Regions from separate parts of the Pseudoalteromonas sp. MM1 genome, predicted to be linked through region 2. Evidence: predicted binding sites of a transcription regulator. Region 2 holds the regulator's gene; each other region holds the start of a gene.
The links. The regulator ArgR, encoded in region 2, controls arginine synthesis, uptake and breakdown. The targets are predictions, from matches to a motif close to ANTGAATANNTATTCANT.

Region 1 (5,177 bases), 1.2 Mb from region 2:
TAGTTTGGGAGTTTTTACTTACTTTTCAATCAATTTTTCATTAAAATGGTCAAGCGGAATCTTATAATTTATTGGAACATGGGAGCAAGAGAATGCTAATACTAACTCGTAGAGTAGGTGAAACCCTAATGATTGGTGACGAAGTAACTGTTACTGTATTAGGTGTTAAAGGAAATCAAGTTCGAATTGGTGTTAACGCACCTAAAGACGTTTCAGTGCATCGTGAAGAGATTTACATGCGTATACAAGCTGAAAAGTCTAACCCTAATCCGGGCAATGCTTAATCAACACGTATACTTAGCTGAGTAATGCACTTAGCTATACCAAAAGCCACTCACTGAGTGGCTTTTTTGTTTATAAAGTCGCGCATCTCTTCGGTTAATACACTGCTAGAAATATATTGCATACCTTTATTATGGTGCACTAAGTAGCCACGGTTGGTTTTTATAATATGGGTTATTTCTGCCCACTTAAATGTATGGCTTTTATAGTGGTTCTCGGTGCTAATAGCGTCATCGGTAAACGAAAGAGTAACCGTTGATCCCGAAGCACGGCTAAGCATTTGGCGCGTAACCCACCAAGGCCTGCGGTAATAAAAGGCAACGCATTCTAATACACCCAGCATTATTAAAAATGTACCTAGGTAATGATCGTCCATAGCGTAAATACTAATTAAACCTAAGCACACCAGTAATGCCAGCAAAAAGTATTTTGGCTTTGCTGCTTTACTGTAAGAGTGGGACTCGTCAAAGCATTCGTAGTAGTAGGGTTTATCAAGTGTGTAAGTGGTGGTGAGTGCCATAATTGCTAATAAGTAATGGTTTTCGCTATTTTAACAAGCTAGCGTAAAAATCACACCCGTTAATGTAGGCTATGCATTATAAGCGTTAGAGGCCACTTTTTTATAAGCACACAAAAAAACGGCTTATTAAAAGCCGTTTTTACGTTACCAAACAGATTAACAGTTAGTTTCTTCTGCGTTAACCCCTTCTTTTACATTTTCACATGCATCTTCAACAGAGTTTTGCACGTCAGTTACTGCTTCATCAATACGCTCACCTGCTTCTTCTCCATGGTTGTCTTCACAACCCATCATAAAGAAACCTGCAAATACGGCGATTAGTGCTGCTTTTAAAGTTGTTGAGTTCATAATGTAATTCCTTGTATATGTTGATTGTTTAGTGTTTTAAGTATGTTAGTAGCTACCTAGGCGATTTACCGCGCAGCGCACCTGAAACTAAAGAAATCACTAAAAGTACTAAAAAGATAAAGAATATAATTTTTGCTATACCAGCTGCGGCACCTGCGATACCACCAAAACCTAACACTGCAGCGATTAAAGCAATAACTAAAAATGTAATTGTCCAGCGTAACATTGTTTTCTCCTTGGTTATTAAATTCGTTCGAGAGTAATAATGCTAGTTGCGTGCCAGAGTTTAATTTTATTAATTTTCAATACGTTATGGTTTTTTGAGCGGAAGTTGTAAATTTAGAATTGGTAAGTTTTACGTTTAACGATGTAACTTATTCACACTATTGTAAAGAGAGTAAAAAATAAATATTTTTTGTGCATTTCTTTATTAGCCTTGGTAAGACCAATTTACATTTTGACCCAAACTGATTTTTTACCTGCCGTTTAACTTACTATTTTTTATGGTTTTTAAGTTTTTTTGAGTTTAACCATATAACCTTTGCCTATAACGGTTATTTTTATCATCTATATCTAAGCCAATTTAACCCTGTATTAGCTATGTTAACTATTGTGACTGTATGTTAGTTTAATTTTAATTGGTTTTACCAATTGACAGATAGTAGACAAAGTTAAAAGTTTTGTTATTATTCGGTGAATAATTATTTAAATAAAGCGGTTTTTTATACCGCTATATAGTGCAGGGGGAGAAAAATGGATATAGGAGCTGTACTCACAACCGCAGGTAGCTTGATGCTTACGGGCATGGTGGGCGTGTTTGTATTTCTTTCAATATTGATTGGTGCTGTGTCACTCATGTCTAACTTGGTTGCTCGTTTTGACGAGGCTGAAGTTGCAATACCGGTTAAATCACCATCTTTAAAATCTCAAGGTGTGCCTAACGAGCACATCGCTGCTATTAGTGCTGCCATTGCTCAGTACAAATCAAATAATAAATAAGAGGCACACATGGCTAAATTAAAATTAACAGAACTTGTTTTACGCGATGCTCATCAGTCACTACTTGCAACCCGTATGCGCTTAGATGACATGCTACCTATTGCTAGCAAACTTGATGATGCCGGTTATTGGTCTATTGAGTCGTGGGGCGGCGCTACGTTTGACTCGTGTATTCGTTATTTAGGTGAAGACCCTTGGGAGCGTATTCGTGCCCTTAAAAAAGCAATGCCCAATACTAAACAGCAAATGCTATTACGCGGGCAAAATTTATTGGGTTACCGTCACTATGCCGATGACGTGGTAGAAAAGTTTGTAGAGCGTGCCCATAAAAATGGTGTAGATGTATTTCGTATTTTTGATGCCATGAATGATGTACGTAATTTAGAAACTGCAATTAAAGCGGCTGTAAAAGTAGGTGCCCACGCGCAAGGCACTATTTCTTATACGGTAAGCCCAGTGCACACCCTTGAGATGTGGTTAACTCTTGCTAAACAGCTTGAAGATTTAGGTTGTCACTCAATTTGTATTAAAGATATGGCAGGCTTATTAAAACCATACGATGCAGAGCAACTTATTAAAGGCCTAAAAGAAACCGTCTCTATCCCTATTGCTATGCAGTGTCATGCAACCACTGGCTTAAGTACAGCGACATATCAAAAAGCCATAGATGCAGGTATTGATATGCTTGATACCGCTATCTCTTCAATGAGTATGACTTACGGTCATTCAGCTACAGAAACCATTGTAGCGATTGTTGAAGGCACGGCTCGCGATACCGAACTTGATTTAAATCAGCTAGAAGAAATAGCCGCTTATTTTAGAGATGTACGTAAAAAGTACGCTGCCTTTGAGGGGAGCCTTAAAGGTGTTGATGGCCGTATTTTACTCGCGCAGGTGCCAGGTGGCATGTTAACCAACATGGAAAACCAACTTAAAGAGCAAGGCGCAGCAGATAAGCTAAATGAAGTATTACTTGAAATTCCGCGCGTGCGTGAAGATTTAGGTTTTATCCCGCTAGTTACTCCAACATCGCAAATTGTAGGTACTCAAGCGGTATTAAATGTGCTAACGGGTGAGCGTTATAAAACAATTACCAAAGAAACCGCCGGTGTTTTAAAAGGCGAGTATGGTTTAACACCCGCACCTATGAACAAAGAGCTGCAAGAGCGAGTGCTTGATGGTCAGGATGTAATTACATGTCGCCCTGCAGATAACATAGCCCCAGAGCTTGCGTCGCTTGAAGCTGAGCTACAAAAAGAAGCGCAAGAACAAGGTTTAACACTTGCTGATGAACAAATAGATGACGTGCTTACTTATGCGCTATTCCCACAAGTTGGCCTTAAATTTATTAAAAACCGTAACAACCCCGATGCCTTTGAAGCCGTGCCAAGCGCTGATGACTCAAACGCCAAGCCAGCTGCCAAACCTGCAAGTAACAAAGGGGTTAGCGCTGAGCAATACAGCGTTAAAGTTGACGGAAAAGTTTACGATGTTGTGGTTGCGCAAGGTGGTGAGCTTAAAGAGGTTGTGCTTAAAGATTCTGAGCATTTACCGCAATCAGCATCGGTTGCCTCAGGTGAAACACTAAATGCACCACTGGCAGGTAATATTTTTAAAGTCAAAGTAAAAGCAGGCCAAGCCGTAAATGAAGGCGATGTGGTTGTGATTATGGAAGCGATGAAAATGGAGACCGAAGTTCGTGCAATGCACTCAGGCACTGTTGCCGAAGTTTTAGTATCTGAAGGTGATGCTGTGACAACGGGCGACGCAATTATAGCGATGGCGTAGGAGTAGCTTTAATGGAAGGTCTTTTAAACCTTTGGCATGCTACCGGCATTGCTAACTTTACGTTTCCTGGCTTGATAATGATTGCTGTAGGCTGTTTATTATTGTTTTTAGCAATATCTAAAAACTTTGAGCCACTGCTTTTATTGCCAATTGGCTTTGGCGCGATATTAACTAATATTCCTGTTGCAGGGCTCTCAGAGCCTGGTGGGCTTTTGTACTCAGTTTACTATGTGGGTATTGATACCGGTATTTTTCCGCTATTAATATTTATGGGGGTTGGCGCGCTGACTGACTTTAGTGCGCTAATAGCAAATCCTCGCATGTTGTTACTAGGGGCGGCAGCTCAGTTTGGTATTTTTGCGACCTTATTTGGCGCAATTTTACTTAACTTTATTCCGGGTTTTGAGTTTACGCTTCAAGATGCATCGGCTATTGCGATTATTGGTGGTGCTGATGGTCCAACGGCGATATTTTTAGCATCAAAGCTTGCCCCTGATTTGCTAGGTGCAATAGCCGTGGCTGCATATTCATATATGGCACTTGTGCCAATTATTCAGCCGCCAATTATGCGTGCTCTCACAACGCCAGAAGAGCGCCAAATTAAAATGCCAGAGCTGCGTAAAGTGTCTAAAAAGGAAAAAATTATTTTTCCACTTATGGTGCTTACTGCAACAGCAATGTTTTTACCCGCAGCAATACCGCTAGTAGGTATGTTTTGTTTGGGTAATTTAATGCGTGAGTCGGGTGTTGTAGATAGGCTGAGTAACAGTGCTCAAAACGAAATTATTAATATAACGACTATATTTTTAGGGTTGGCGGTTGGCTCTAAGCTTGCTGCAGATGACTTTTTAACAGTAGAAACTATTGGTATTTTAGTACTGGGTGCGCTGGCTTTTGCTATTGGTACAGCATCGGGTGTGTTTATGGCAAAAGGCCTTAACAAGCTTTCTAAAACACCTATTAACCCTTTAATTGGTGCTGCGGGTGTATCGGCAGTACCGATGGCGGCGCGTGTAGTTAACAAAGTTGGGCTTGAGAATAACCCACATAACTTTTTACTTATGCATGCTATGGGGCCAAACGTAGCTGGGGTACTAGGGAGTGCCGTAGCCGCGGGTATATTACTGGCGCTTGTTGGCTAGTATTTAGGATTTAATCCAACCGATTAGCGCAGTTTACTGCGCTTTTTTTATGCCTATAAAACAGTGCATATTAAAGTTTGTTTGCAACCGTGTTTTTG
Region 2 (5,177 bases):
ACAAGCACACTTTTGTATCACCAGAGCATCGTAATATAGGGATGATGTTTCAAGATTATGCCCTGTTTCCGCACCTTACAGTGGCCGACAATATTGCATTTGGACTAAGTAAAATAAGTAAAGCTCAAAAACTACAGCGCGTAGACGAGATGCTTGAGTTAGTGCATTTAACTGGCTGTGCAAACCGCTATCCTCATCAGCTTTCGGGGGGGCAACAACAGCGTGTAGCTATTGCGCGGGCACTGGCTTATAAACCCAGCTTATTGCTCCTTGATGAGCCTTTTTCGAACATAGATACACAAGTGCGTTTTGAGTTAATTGCTGATATTAGGCGCATTATTAAAGCGCAGCAGGTTTCTGCGGTGTTTGTTAGCCACTCAAAAGAAGAAGCCTTTGCGTTTTCAGACACTTTAGCCATTATGCACCAAGGAAAAATAGCCCAACAAGGAACGCCAGAGCAGCTTTTTGCCATGCCAAAGACAAAGGAGGTTGCAGAGTTTCTGGGTCAGGGCATATACTTAGGCGTAGAAGTGTTAACGGCAACTGAATACGCAACCACTTATGGTGTTGTGCAATCGCAGCATGAACATACGCACAGTGCAATAAAAGGACAGGTGTATATTCGTCCGCACCATATTGAGCTTGTGCAAAATACGCAGGCCGATAACCCTCAGAGTGTGCGCATTTTAAGCCGTCGGTTTATAGGCTCAGCTTATGTTTATACTGTTGTAATTGCAGAGCAAGAGATTGAAGTTGCCGCACAATATGGCCAGTCATTTGAAATAAATGAGCAGGTTATAATAAAAATAAAACCTCACACGGTGAATTTTTTCGAATCATAATCAATGTGTTATTCGCTGTGTTATATAAAAAGCTAAGGAATAACAATGGCGCAAGCGCAATCTGGGATTTGTGCTGAAGCAAACTTACACGGTTTGCATTTATTTTTTAATGTATTTGATGGTCAAGACGAGTCATTGCGCGCAAAGCTTAAACGTGTAAGCGCAATTGAAGACGAGTTTAGTGATCAGTTTTCCGAGGCTATGCTTTCTTGCATGGTGGCCATTGGCGCGCAGTATTGGCCGCATATACTCCCCGAATATATCCCATGTGAGCTGCAAAGCTTTCCAAATATAAATCACAGTGATTTTGTTATGCGCGTACAGCCGTGTGATTTATTTATCCAAATTCGCTCAGACCGAGAAGATGTTAATCACCTTTTTGCATTGCAAATTTTAAAGTTGTTTTCGCCCGATGTAGAGCTGGTTGAACAAATTCGTAATTTTAGGTTTTTAGATGGGCGAGACTTTAACGGCTTTATTTACGCAGGCGACACCCCGCATGGCCGGCAAAAACGAATCACGGCACTGGTTAATAAGCCCGACAGCTTTGAACACCAAGGCAGCTATATTCATGTACAGCGCTATAAGCATGACCTGAGCGTATGGCAGCATTTATCATTAAGCGAGCAAGAGCATATTATGGGGCGCACGCGTTTAGATAACACTTTAATTGAGCCTAAAGCGGATACTAGCCACGCGACTAGAAGTGAGCTAAAAGATGAGAGCGGCCAAGCAATACTGCTTAACCAAAGCATGCCGTATGGCGATGTTTACGAGCAAGGCATGTTAAGCATTACATGTTCAGCATCGGGAAGTGCGTTTGAAAAGGTACTTAACAGCCGTATAGGAAAAGGGGAGTGTTACGACCACTGGCTTGATTTTACTCAAGCCGATATGGGCTCAGCGTTTTTTGCGCCGTCAGTTAGTTTTTTAAAACAGCTTTAAACCGTATCAAATAAAATACGTACGCGCTCTAGTGTAATGTCTATTTCAGATATTTTTGCTGGCGCAATAAAAATAGTGTCATCCCCGGCAATAGTACCCAATACACCATCAGCTTTGCCTAGTGAGTCTAATAAGCGGGCAATTAACTGCGCAGCACCTGGGCTGGTGGTAATAATAATCATCATTTCGTTATGCATAATATCAATAACAAGCTGGCGCAGTGGGCTTTTAGCCGTTGGTACGCCCATTTCTGCAGGTAAGCAATAAACCATTTCTTGTTTAGCATTACGAGTGCGCACAGCACCAAACTTACTAAGCATGCGCGACACTTTACTTTGGCTTATGTTGTCAAAGCCTTGTTCTTTTAGTGCTTCGACTATTTCGCCTTGCGAGCCAAAGTTTTCTTCTTTTAAAAGTGCTTTAAACGCTTTTACCAGTGCTTCTTGTTTGTCTTGTGGTTGCATAGTCTTTATTCGTTTTTGTTATTTATATAGCAAATTCTACACAATAATGAATAATTATGCAGCAGTTGTTTAGTTAACTTGCCAGTTTGCTGCGATAAACCAACAAAGTTTACAACTATGGTCGAAAATATACCTGAAATAAGCAGGATAAATTTGTTTTTAGTCGCTAATTTCATTATCTTAAGAGCCACAAATATTTCCTACCTCAAATTACGGAGAATTCCAATGAAAGTTGCTGTATTAGGTGCTGCAGGCGGTATCGGTCAAGCGTTGTCTTTATTATTAAAAACAGGCTTACCAGCTGGTTCTGAATTATCACTTTACGATGTTGCACCAGTTGTACCAGGTGTTGCGGTTGACCTATCTCACATCCCTACAGATGTTAAAGTAGCAGGCTTTGGCGCTGACGATTTAAACAAAGCGCTTGAAGGGTGTGATATCGTCCTTATCCCTGCGGGTATGCCACGTAAACCAGGTATGGACCGTGCGGATTTATTCAACGTAAATGCTGGTATTATCAAAACATTAGCAGAAGGCATTGTTGCTAGCTGTCCTAAAGCATTAGTGGGTGTTATCACTAACCCAGTAAATGGCACAGTGCCAATTGTTGCTGAAGTATTTAAAAAAGCAGGCACTTATGATGCAAGCCGCGTATTTGGTATTACTACACTTGACGTAATTCGTTCAGAAGCATTTGTTGCTGAGCTTAAAGGTGTAGATGTAGCAACAGTTAAAGTACCAGTAATCGGTGGCCACTCTGGCACAACAATTCTTCCTCTACTTTCTCAAGTTGAAGGCGTAAGCTTCACTGAAGAAGAAGTGGCTGCTCTTACTCCACGTATCCAAAATGCAGGTACTGAAGTAGTAAATGCTAAAGCGGGCGGTGGTTCAGCTACACTATCTATGGGTGCTGCTGCTGCACGTTTTTGTATGTCTTTAGTTAAAGGCCTACAAGGTGAAGACGTAGTTGATTACGCATACGTTGCTGTTGAAAATGGCGATGCGGAGTACTTTGCACATCCAGTACGTTTAGGTAAAAACGGCGTAGAAGAAATTCTTTCTTACGGCGAGCTAAGCGCATTTGAAGAAAAAGCTAAAAACGACATGCTTGAAACCCTGAAAAAAGACATCAAAGAAGGTGTTGATTTCATGGCGTAATAGCCAAGTTATGCACAAAAAAGCCTGCTTATGCAGGCTTTTTTATTGCTCGAAAATTATAAACCCTTACATACTAATTAAGGGTGGCTGCAAAACTAGTGATCTCGCTCTACAGCTATACGTGCTAAGCTAATTAACGCTTGTTTGTACTGCGACTCTGCTAAAAAGTCTAAACAGGCAATGGCTTTATCAGCCTCTTGCTGTGCCTTTTGCATTGTAAATTCAAGTGCGTTGGTTTGTTTAAGTGCCGTTAAAATAGCTTCAAGGTTATCCATACCATTGCAATGCTCAATGGCATCACGAATAAGGTTTTTTTGCTCATCACTACCGTGCTTCATAGCGTATATTAACGGTAAAGTTGGTTTACCTTCTGCTAAATCATCACCAATATTTTTACCTAATTGGTCAGCGTCTGCGTTGTAATCAAGCACGTCATCAACTAACTGAAAAGCAGTACCTAAATGCATACCGTATAAGTTAAGCGCATCTAACACACTGTTATCTTGCTCGGTTATGATTGCTGCAAGCCCCGTAGCGGCTTCAAATAACTTAGCCGTTTTAGAGTAAATAACTTGCATATAGCTTGCTTCGGTGGTGTTAGGGTCATTGCAATTCATAAGCTGCAATACTTCGCCCTCAGCAATAACGTTGGTAGCATCAGCAAGAATTTGCATAATTTGCATTTTACCAAGCCCCACCATAAGCTGAAACGAGCGTGTGTAAATAAAATCCCCAACCAGCACGCTGGCAGCATTACCAAACTCAGCATTTGCAGTTGGTGTACCGCGGCGCAGGTTAGATTCATCAACAACATCATCATGTAATAGCGTTGCAGTATGAATAAATTCAACAATCGTTGCCAAAGTAATATGATCTTTACCTTGGTAACCCAAAGCTCTTGCTGCCAATAGAGCAAGCATAGGGCGTACGCGTTTGCCGCCGCTGTTAACGATGTACAAACCAAGTTGATTAACTAACGCCACATCTGAGCGCATTTGCGCGTGTATAAGTTGATTGACGTCATTCATATCGCTTTCGATTAACGCCTGGATAGCTTTTATATCCATTGATCTCCGAGCCAATTTTTATGTGTGAACGGCGCCGATTGTACAACAAAAAATGCACTAGCTCGATATTTTGTGGTGATTCATTAAAAAAACCGAGTTAAAAAGCTTAATTGAGGCTTAATTAGCTAATTTAATTGTTTGTTTTACAGTCAGGTTGTGCGTATTTAATGTGCAGTAAATAACTTCGGGAGTGGGCGTAGCACCGTACAAATTTATTTTATCTTTGCGTTAAAAAGCGCTTGGCAACAGGGCAATTTAATATAAAATGGGGGAAATATTGAATTGCTCTCAATGCAGCTACTTTTTATTCATTTTAATTACAAAATAGGCTTGCTAGTTTTTATGCATTAGCGTAAACTTCGCGCCCTATCGAAGAATATTTTAGTTGCGTCGATTTGAGGGCGCACAGACGGAGTTAATTATGTACGCGGTTTTCCAAAGTGGTGGTAAACAGCATCGTGTGACTGAAGGTCAAACGATTCGTCTTGAAAAATTAGACGTTGAAACTGGTGCAGCAGTTGAATTTGATTCAGTACTTTTAGTTGCTGATGGTGAGAAAATCGAGATCGGTGTACCGTTCGTAAACGGTGGTAAAGTAACAGCTGAGGTTGTTTCACATGGTCGCGGTGAGAAGATTAAGGTTGTTAAATTTAGACGCCGTAAGCATTCTCGTAAGCAAATGGGCCATCGTCAATGGTTCA
Region 3 (5,177 bases), 940 kb from region 2:
CGTCGGCATTACGAAGGTAATGCGGCGTTACACCAAAGCGACCCGAGGCAACTTGTTTAATACGTGAGTTTTTCTCTGTGTTGTAGCGTAGCTTATCTTCACCACCTTCACCTGAATTTGAACACCCACCTAAGCGGTTCATCGCTATAGCTAACGCTTCGTGTGCCTCAGGAGAAAGTGCGCCAATACTCATCGCAGCTGAATCAAAACGTTTATATAGGTTTTCAGCCGGCTCAACATCATCGATACTAATGCCTTTTGCAGGTAACTTAAGCGCCAGCATATCGCGTAAAGTGGCAATTGGACGGTTATTAACTAAGTCGGCGTATGCACCATAGTCTTTATAATCACCAGAGCGCACGGCCTTTTGTAGCGTTTGAATAACATCTGGGTTGTAAGCGTGGTATTCCCCACCGTGAACATATTTTAATAAGCCGCCATGGCTCAGTAATTTACGCTTACTAAAAGCAAGTTTATGTAGCTTTTGCTGATCACCATCAAAGTCACTAAAACACGCGCCTTTAATACGACTTGCCACCCCTTTAAAGCACATTTCTACCATAGCATCAGATAGACCAACCGCTTCAAAAAGCATTGAACAACGATACGATGCAACCGTACTTATGCCCATTTTAGACATAATTTTGTACAAGCCTTTATTAATGGCTTTTCGGTACGAAAGCGTCACTTCGCAGTACGACTTATCAATCACTTTACTGTCGCTCATCGCAACCAGTGACTCGTAGGCAAGGTATGGATAAATCGCTGTTGCACCAAACCCAAGTAATACGGCAAATTGGTGTGCATCGCGTACGCTGCCCGTTTCAATAATAATATTAGACTCACAACGTAAGTTGTTATCTACTAAACGTTTTTGTACAGCACCTACCGCCATAGCAGCAGGAATCGGTAATTGGGTTTCGCTAAAGTTGCGGTCAGATAAGATAAGCATTACACAACCCGCAGCTGCTTTTTCTTGTGCAGCGTCGCAAATACGTGCAACCGCTTTTTCTAAACCTTCTTCTGCTGTGTACGTAATATCAATTTTACAGTAGCTGTAATGCTCGTCATCGGCATTGAGTAGCTGCTGCATGTCTGCATACATTAAAATTGGCGTATCAAACTGTAGGCGCTTAGCGTGGCCTGTGGTTTCATTAAATACGTTTTGCTCACTACCAATACACGTTGCCAGTGACATTACGTGGTTTTCACGCAGCGGGTCGATTGGCGGATTAGTCACTTGCGCAAACTTTTGGCGGAAGTAATCGTACAATGAACGATGCCCTTCGCTGAGTACTGCAAATGGTGTGTCATCACCCATTGAGCCTGTTGCTTCTTGGCCGTTTTCACCCATTACACGAATAACACTATCTAGCTCTTCATTAGTATAGCCAAACATTTTTTGGTACTTAGCAAGCGTTTCGTCATCAAACGAGCGATTACCCGCATCTTGCTCTGTAAGCTCTTCAAACGGGGTTAGGCGTTTAACGTTTTCTTCAAGCCATGATTTATAAGGATGACGCGATTTTAAATCTTGGTCGATTTCATCTGAGTGCCAGATTTTGCCAAGCTTTGTATCAATTACTAAAAGCTCACCTGGTCCTACACGGCCTTTTTCAACCACTTCATCTGCAGTGTAATCCCAAATCCCTACCTCAGAGGCAAGTGTAATAAAGCCATCTTGGGTAATAACATAGCGCGCTGGACGCAGGCCATTTCTATCAAGATTACAGGCTGCAAAGCGCCCATCAGACATAACAATGCCTGCAGGGCCATCCCACGGCTCCATGTGCATAGAGTTAAAGTCGTAAAATGCACGTAAATCATCATCCATTGCACGGTTTTTTTGCCATGCAGGTGGCACAAGCATGCGCATAGCACGGAATAAATCCATACCACCGGCTAAAAATAGCTCAAGCATGTTATCTAAGCTTGATGAGTCAGAGCCTGTTTCGTTTACAAACGGTGCTGCGCTTTGTAAATCAGGGATAAGTGGCGATGAAAACTTGTACGAACGGGCACGAGCCCATTGGCGATTACCTTCAATAGTATTAATTTCACCATTGTGCGCTAAATACCTAAATGGTTGTGCTAAAGGCCAACGCGGCTGAGTATTAGTAGAAAAACGCTGATGGAATACACAAATAGCGCTGGTCATACGAATATCAGCTAAGTCTAAATAAAAGTTAGGCAAATCTGCAGGCATCATAAGGCCTTTATAGATAGTTACTAACCCCGATAAACTCGCAATATAAAACGACTCATCCTCTGCTAAACGCTTTTCTGCACGACGACGTGCTACGTATAAACGGCGTTCTAAATCTTTAGAGCGCCAGCCTTCAGGCGCACTAACAAAAATCTGCTCAAAGCCAGGTAATTGCTGTGTAGCAATTGGCCCTAGCATTGAAGGGTCAGTAGGCACTTCACGCCAACCGAGTATTTTAAGTGTTTCTTGTTCTAATTCTTCACATAAAACCTGTTTTGCAGCTTGTGCTAAAACGGGATCTGAATTTAAGAAAACCATGCCTACGGCGTAATTTTTACCTAAGTGCCAATTATGCTCACTAGCAATAGCGCGGAAAAAACTGTCAGGTTTTTGTAGTAATAAACCACAGCCGTCACCTGTTTTACCATCGGCAGAAATACCACCGCGGTGCTGCATGCGATCAAGTCCAGTAATAGCTGTACGAATAAGCCGATGACTAGCCTGACCATTAACTTGGGCTATTAAGCCAAAGCCACAATTATCTTTTTCTAATGTTGAGTCGTATAACATAGACCCCTCCCTTGCTGCACTGTTAACGTGAATGAACTGCTCGACGATTTGCTAACAGACGCACAAAACTAGCCTCTATAGTAAATAGAGTCAATATTATTTTGAATACATATTCACATTCTTGAATATTTCTCACTTCAAGGCAAGATTTCTTTTTTACTCATAATTGTTAACAATTAGCGCTTATTTACGCGTTATTTTTTTATGACACTGGTGTCAATTTTAACACTTTGTAAAAACAAAGGCGTCAAAGCGATACCCTTTACGTAAACGTAAAGGTGGATTTAAATGAATAAATATTCATTAAACCCCTATGGATTCAGTTAACATTTAGATAGTTTAATGCGTTTTAAATAGATTAGAGGTTTAGGATCACGCTTTTTTTGCGTTCATTAGTATAGTTATTAATTACTATGTCATTTTTAGTGCAGATTGAGTGAATTTTTATTTAAAGTACATACTTTCATTAAAGCTTGCGCTTACATAAGCAGTTTTGTTGTTTACTGATAGTTACTGCGTGCATCTAAACAAGGAGCGAGGGAGCTGTTCAGCTGTTCAGCTGTTCAGCTGTTCAGCTGTTCAAGAAATTAAAACGTAATAAATAACACAGGTACAAAAAAACCACGTAAAACGTGGCTTTAATAGTTTAGCAAAGTAGTATTACTCTGCGTCAGCTTCTTTATATTTAGCTGCTGTTTCAGTGATCAGTGGTTGTAATTCACCACGTTGAAACATTTCAATAATAATGTCACAACCACCTACTAATTCGCCCTCAACCCAAAGCTGTGGGAAAGTAGGCCAATTTGCGTATGCTGGTAACTCAGCGCGAATATCTGGATTAAGTAAAATATCAACATAGGCAAATGGTTCGCCACACGACATTAGAGCTTGCGACGCTTGTGAAGAAAACCCACAATTAGGTAATTTTGGTGACCCTTTCATGTAAAGGATAATTGGATTTTCTGAAATCTGCTGTTTAATTTTATCAATGGTTTCCATCTACAACCTCAAAATGACGATAGCTTGATATACCTAGGGCTTGAAAATAAATCATTGTGGCCACAGATATATAACTTAAAATGGGCAAATAAAGCCGCAATTGAAATAGTCTTTAGCAATAGCATTGCTGTTTGCTTAAACTTGAGTAGAATACTCAACAATTATAGTAACACTATATTTTCGTTTGGTATAGGTAAGTGGTCTGTTCTATCAGGCATTACGTACTATCAAGCGAGTTATCAACCAAAAGAAAATGGAGATAAAAAATGGCATTTGAACTACCGTCACTACCTTATGCAATTGATGCACTTGAGCCTCATATTTCACAAGAAACTCTTGAGTATCACCACGGCAAGCACCACAACACTTACGTTGTTAAATTAAACGGTTTAATTCCAGGTACTGAGTTTGAAAACAAATCTTTAGAAGAGATTGTTTGTTCATCTGAAGGTGGCGTGTTTAATAACGCAGCACAAATTTGGAACCACACTTTCTACTGGAACAGCCTATCTCCAAATGGCGGCGGCGAGCCAACTGGTGCTATTGCTGACGCTATTAACGCTAAATGGGGCTCATTTGACGCGTTTAAAGATGCATTAAACGACAAAGCTGTTAATAACTTTGGTTCTAGCTGGACATGGTTAGTTAAGCTAGCTGACGGTACATTAGATATCGTAAACACGTCTAACGCAGCTACGCCGCTTACAGACGAAGGCGTTACACCAATCCTAACTGTGGATTTATGGGAACACGCTTACTACATTGATTACCGTAACGTTCGTCCTGATTACCTTAAAGGTTTTTGGGCGCTTGTTAACTGGGAATTCGCGAACGCTAACTTCGCTTAATTAGCCATTATACGCTGATTTAAAAAGACGCCTCGGCGTCTTTTTTTATGCCTTTATAAAATTATAACCGCCTTTATACGCGATAAATTGCTAATTTAGCCTCATGATCTTTTTTCACTTAAATTTTTAATTTTATTGCACAAAAATAGTAATCTCTGACTAAACTTTAAAAAGTAAGCACCTTTTTAAAGCGGGTTTCGGAGGTTATTATGACTATTTTTGAGCACTACCAAGCACGATACGAAGCAGCACAAGAAGAAGAATACAGCATTAGCGAATTTCTAGAAATTTGTAAAAATGACAAATCAGCTTATGCCAGCGCCCCTGAGCGTTTACTCATGGCAATAGGCGAGCCGCAAATGGTTGATACTGCAACCGATGCACGTTTAAGCCGGTTATTTTCTAATAGAGTGGTTGCACGCTACCCTGCCTTTGCAGATTTTTACGGCATGGAAGATGCCATAGAACAAATTGTCTCTTATTTAAAGCATGCGGCTCAAGGCCTAGAAGAATGTAAACAAGTTCTTTATTTACTCGGCCCTGTAGGGGGCGGT
Region 4 (5,177 bases), 1.4 Mb from region 2:
CTATGTTAGTACATGCTTGCTTACGTGTTATTGGTCGCAAAGGTTACGAAATGCTTATTGATCGTAGTATCAAAAAAGCACATTACTTTGCTGATTTAATTAAAGCCGATGAAGACTTTGAGCTGATTTCAGAGCCTGAGCTGTGCTTGCTTACATACCGCTATGTGCCTAAACAAATTAAACAAGCCATAGCCCAAGCCGATGCCGCAACACGATTAGAAATTTTCGCGTCGCTCAATCGCTTTACTGCCAGTATGCAAAAACGCCAACGTGAATCAGGCCGCTCGTTTGTATCGCGTACTCGTTTAACACCTTCAAAGTATGACAATCAACCGACAGTGGTATTTAGAGTTGTATTGGCTAACCCGCTAACATCGGGTGTTATATTAAAAGAGATTTTAGCTGAGCAAAAAGAGCTTGCAAAAACAGACCCTGTATTTAAAAAGTACTTAAGTAAGTATATGCAGTAACGCTTCGGTATTACTAAAGTAAAGGCGCCATTGGGCGCCTTTGTTATTTATGCTGTTATTTTTAATACAGTCTTTTTTTAAGCGTTAAAGCAATTTGCTTTAATAATGTCAGTTATAATTTTTTGCGATGGGTTTATTTTCTCCATTGCTAAAAATTCATCGGGTTGGTGAGCTTGATTAATTGAGCCAGGCCCCATGACTATTGTTTCACAGCCAAGTTGCTGGATAAACGGGGCCTCTGTGCAATAGTTAACTGCAACAGCTTTCTCTCCTGCAATTTTTTCTGCCATTTTAACGAGTGCGCTGTCGGTGCTACCACTAAAAGCAGGAATGGGGTCGTGTAAATCAATCACGCTCACTGCGTTTGGGTATTGCGCGTTTATATCGCTGGTGGCATCAATAAGTAAAGCTTGTAGGTCTTTAATGCTTAACCCAGGGAGTGGGCGCATATCTATGTGCATTTCACAACACCCACAAATGCGGTTTGCGTTATCACCACCATGAATATTGCCTAAGTTTAAAGTAGGGTAAGGTATTTCAAAATGTTCAACTGAATATTTATTCTTTAACTGCTCTTTTAAGATCAGCAATTTTGTAATCACTTTATGCATTACTTCGATGGCGTTAAGACCACGTTCGGGATCGGAGCTATGACCAGAACGGCCAACCACTCTTATAGCGGTACTCATATGCCCCTTGTGAGTAAATACAGGAGTCATATCAGTAGGTTCGCCAATTATACAGCGAGCAGGTTTTAAATTAGGGTGCTTACAAATTTGCTGCGCACCCGCCATGGTGGTTTCTTCATCGGCAGTGGCAAGTATTAAAATAGGCTGTGATTGTTGCTTTTCATCAAGTTCACTAATTGCTTGCAGCACAAAAGCAAAAAAGCCTTTCATATCAATGCTGCCTAATCCATACAATTTATTATTGTGCTCTGTTAGCTTAAACGGGTTGTGGTTCCAGCGGCTATCATCAAACGGTACAGTATCGGTGTGCCCTGCAAGCATTAAACCGCCATCACCTTGGCCGCGTTTAGCTAATAAATTGTATCGGCCTTTACCGCCTTCTAACTCTATAATTTCGCAAGTAAAACCAAGGCTTTCACACCACTGTGCAAGCAACTCTATTACCCCTTTATTACTCATACAAAGCTCATCCTCTATTGCACTAATAGAAGGGGCTGCAATGAGTTGTTGGTACATTGAGATAAATGACGGCAAAGACATAAAAAAATCCAAAATAATTATTCAATTTAATTGCATAACAATATAAAAGTATTTATGATGAATATCAATTCACTTTTTAAGCATAAATATATTAAGTATAGCCATGAAGATAATGCGACGATAATCAACAATTCATTAAGAAAAGTATTAGCTAGCATCTAAGCTAGTGTAAGCGAACACCACCCCTATTTAGTAGTAAATTTATAATCGAGTAACAAATGAATGTAGTGATTATTGGCGCAAGCGGTTATAGCGGCGCAGAATTAGCAAGTTTAGTTGCTAAGCACCCTAATTTAACTTTATCAGGCTGTTATGTATCTGAGGGGAGTTTAGATAAACATAAATTGCTTAGCGATTTATACCCAGAGCATAGCGGATTACTTGACCTGCCATTATTACCTTTAAGTGATGCTGCATTTGATGATATTAGCGCTAGCGCTGATTACATCTGTTTATGTACTGATCATAAAGTAAGTGTTGATTTAGCCCCGCAATTTTTAGCCATGGGTAAAAAAGTATTTGATTTATCTGGCGGCTACCGCCTTGCTAGCAACGACGATTACGTCACTTACTATGGCTTTGAGCACCAACACCCTGCGCTATTAAGTGAAGCGGCTTACGGGCTAGCTGAGTGGAATAGTGATGCTATAGCAAGTGCACAACTCGTTGCTGTGGCAGGTTGTTATCCAACAGCCGCACTTAATGCGTTAAAGCCGCTGCAGCAGGCCGGATTGTTAAGTGATGAAAAAGTAATTATTAATGCGGTTTCTGGTGTAACTGGTGCTGGGCGCAAAGCCAGCGTAGGTACTCACTTTTGTGAAGTATCGCTTGCCCCGTATGGTTTATTTAACCATCGCCATGGTCCAGAAATTGAACAGCACTTGGGTCATAAGGTGTTATTTACACCGCACTTAGGTAATTTTCCGCGTGGGATTTTAGAAACTATCTATGTACAGCTTAAGCCAAACGTTACCAAGGAAAACGTTACTGATGCTTATAAAGTAATTGAAAACGAGCCATTGATTCGTTTGTTAGGCGATAAAATACCCTCTATTAAAGGTGTAGCTAAACAGCCGTACGTTGATATTGGTTGGCAGCAACAAGGCTCGCAGTTAATTGTTATGGCAGCCATAGATAATTTATTAAAAGGTGCGGCTGGACAGGCGTTGCAGTGTATTAATTTATCGATGAATTTAGAACACACCACTGGCTTAAAAGGAGCCTTTTAATGAGCACTAAAACGTGGGTAATTAAATTAGGTGGTGCTGTACTTAATACTGATAACGCAGCAAAAGCGTTGTTTGATGTATTAAGCACAGATCAAAATAATCAGTTTGTAATAGTGCATGGTGGTGGCTCGTTAGTGGATACATGGCTACAACAAGCTGGATTTGCTAGTGCAAAACATCAAGGGTTGCGTATTAGCCCAAGTGAGCAAATGCCTTACATAGTGGGGGCGTTGGCTGGCTGTGCAAATAAGCAGCTGGTAAGCCAAGCTATTAATGCAGGGCATAAACCTGTTGGTTTAAGCCTTTATGAAGCCGGTGTTAGTGCTTCGCAAAAACTAAAAGCACTTGGTCAGGTAGGTAAATGCACAAGTCATGATGATTCAATAGTTAATGATTTACTTAAGCTTGGTCGCTTACCTATTGTGAGTTCAATCGGCTTTGATGAGCAAGGCAATTGGTACAACGTGAATGCCGATGAGGCTGCGGCAGCGATTGCGAGCAACTTAAACGCAGAACTTGTATTTATGACAGATGTTGAAGCGGTACTTGATGCAAATAAACTACCGCTACATCAACTTGACACAAAACACATTGATACTTTAATTGATGAAGGAGTAATTTTGGGCGGGATGGAGGTCAAAGTTAAGACCAGCCTACACGCTGCCCAACATTTACGACGAGGTGTGTATATTTCCAGTTGGCAAAAGCCAGAAAACTTAACTGCTTTGCTACAAGGCGAGCATGTCGGAACAAAGATTACACCATAGGGTTACCATGTTAGAGAATTTTTTAACGGGTCTAGAATTAGACCAACAAGGCGCACTTAATTTATTAAAGCTTGCGCGTGATTTAAAAGCAAATCCAGAGAAATACAGCCAAGTACTAGCAGGCAAGTCTGTTGTTACCTTATTTGAAAAGCAAAGCTTACGTACGCGTTTATCGTTTGATATTGGTATTAATCGTTTAGGTGGTCACGCTGTATATTTAGACCAGCAAAATGGCGCTATGGGCGCACGTGAATCGGTAAAAGACTTCGCGCTTAATATTTCTACATGGGCTGATGGTATTGTAGCGCGTGTAAACCAGCACAGTACGCTAACCACCTTAGGTGAGTACTCGAGTGTACCTGTAGTTAATAGCTTGTGTGATTTATATCACCCATGCCAAGCGTTGGCAGACTTTTTAACGCTTCAAGAAGTACATGGCGATGTAAGCGAGCTTAAAGTCGCTTATTTAGGTGAAGGTAATAACGTTACCCATTCATTAATGCTATTAGCGGCAACACTAGGTACTGATTTTGTAGCTGTTACGCCAAAAGGCAGCTCGCCTGATTCGCAAATTCTTAAAAAGGCCGAGCAAATAGCGGCAATGAACGGTGCATCAGTTATGGTAAGTGATCGCGTAGAAGCGGCCGTAGGCGCAAACGTTGTATATGCAGATACGTGGGTGTCTATGGGCGATGATACGCCGCTTGAGCAAGTTAAAGAAAAATATATGCCATATCAGCTAAACCAAGCATTGCTAGAACAAACAGGTGCGACTACGGTATTACATTGCCAACCGGCACACCGTGAGTTTGAAATTACCTCAGAGGTAATGGATGGCCCAGCATCAAAAATTATTCAACAAGCAGAAAATCGCATGCATGCGCAAAATGCTCTGCTAGTTACATTACTAAATCCAAATTTTGTTAAGGAACACCTATGAGTTCAATTAAAAAAGTCGTTTTAGCCTATTCAGGTGGTCTTGATACTTCAGCTATCGTGCCATGGTTAAAAGAAAACTACGGTTGTGAGGTTATTGCCTTTGTTGCCGATGTAGGCCAAGGCGCTGAAGAGCTTGAAGGCGTTGAAGAAAAAGCCATCGCATCAGGCGCATCAGAGTGTTACGTAGTTGACTTAAAAGATGAAATGGTAAGTGACTACATTTACCCAACGCTTAAAACGGGTTCTATTTACGAAGGTACGTATTTATTAGGCACGTCAATGGCGCGTCCTATTATTGCTAAAGCGCAAGTTGAAATTGCACGTAAAGTAGGTGCTGATGCACTTTCGCATGGTTGTACTGGTAAAGGTAACGACCAAGTTCGTTTTGAGTCGTGCTTTGCAGCGCTTGCACCTGATTTAAAAGTAATTGCACCGTGGCGTGAGTGGGACTTATCAAGCCGTGAATCATTATTAGATTACTTAGCTGAGCGTGATATTCCGTGTTCTGCTTCTGCAACAAAAATTTACAGCCGTGATGCTAAC

Region 1: the regulator ArgR is predicted to act here: its motif matches at 1,843-1,860, upstream of QUE46_RS03270 (OadG family protein).
Region 3: the regulator ArgR is predicted to act here: its motif matches at 2,877-2,894, upstream of gltB (glutamate synthase large subunit).
Region 4: the regulator ArgR is predicted to act here: its motif matches at 1,756-1,773, upstream of argC (N-acetyl-gamma-glutamyl-phosphate reductase).

What each region holds. Positions count from the first base shown of each region.
Region 1 covers NZ_AP027922.1:729,766-734,942, forward strand. The annotation lists gene QUE46_RS03245 (aspartate kinase) at 1-3, shown strand, start outside; gene csrA (carbon storage regulator CsrA) at 93-284, shown strand; gene QUE46_RS03255 (YcxB family protein) at 335-802, opposite strand; gene QUE46_RS03260 (hypothetical protein) at 959-1,150, opposite strand; gene QUE46_RS03265 (DUF1328 domain-containing protein) at 1,203-1,376, opposite strand; gene QUE46_RS03270 (OadG family protein) at 1,904-2,149, shown strand; gene oadA (sodium-extruding oxaloacetate decarboxylase subunit alpha) at 2,159-3,937, shown strand; gene QUE46_RS03280 (sodium ion-translocating decarboxylase subunit beta) at 3,949-5,079, shown strand.
Region 2 covers NZ_AP027922.1:3,186,548-3,191,724, reverse strand. The annotation lists gene QUE46_RS14380 (ABC transporter ATP-binding protein) at 1-842, shown strand, start outside; gene QUE46_RS14375 (Dyp-type peroxidase) at 888-1,787, shown strand; gene argR (transcriptional regulator ArgR) at 1,784-2,251, opposite strand; gene mdh (malate dehydrogenase) at 2,477-3,409, shown strand; gene ispB (octaprenyl diphosphate synthase) at 3,505-4,476, opposite strand; gene rplU (50S ribosomal protein L21) at 4,898-5,177, shown strand, end outside.
Region 3 covers NZ_AP027922.1:2,246,904-2,252,080, forward strand. The annotation lists gene gltB (glutamate synthase large subunit) at 1-2,776, opposite strand, end outside; gene QUE46_RS10180 (Grx4 family monothiol glutaredoxin) at 3,437-3,775, opposite strand; gene QUE46_RS10185 (superoxide dismutase) at 4,042-4,623, shown strand; gene QUE46_RS10190 (PrkA family serine protein kinase) at 4,833-5,177, shown strand, end outside.
Region 4 covers NZ_AP027922.1:928,236-933,412, forward strand. The annotation lists gene panP (pyridoxal-dependent aspartate 1-decarboxylase PanP) at 1-470, shown strand, start outside; gene argE (acetylornithine deacetylase) at 548-1,699, opposite strand; gene argC (N-acetyl-gamma-glutamyl-phosphate reductase) at 1,918-2,928, shown strand; gene argB (acetylglutamate kinase) at 2,928-3,695, shown strand; gene QUE46_RS04215 (ornithine carbamoyltransferase) at 3,703-4,635, shown strand; gene QUE46_RS04220 (argininosuccinate synthase) at 4,632-5,177, shown strand, end outside.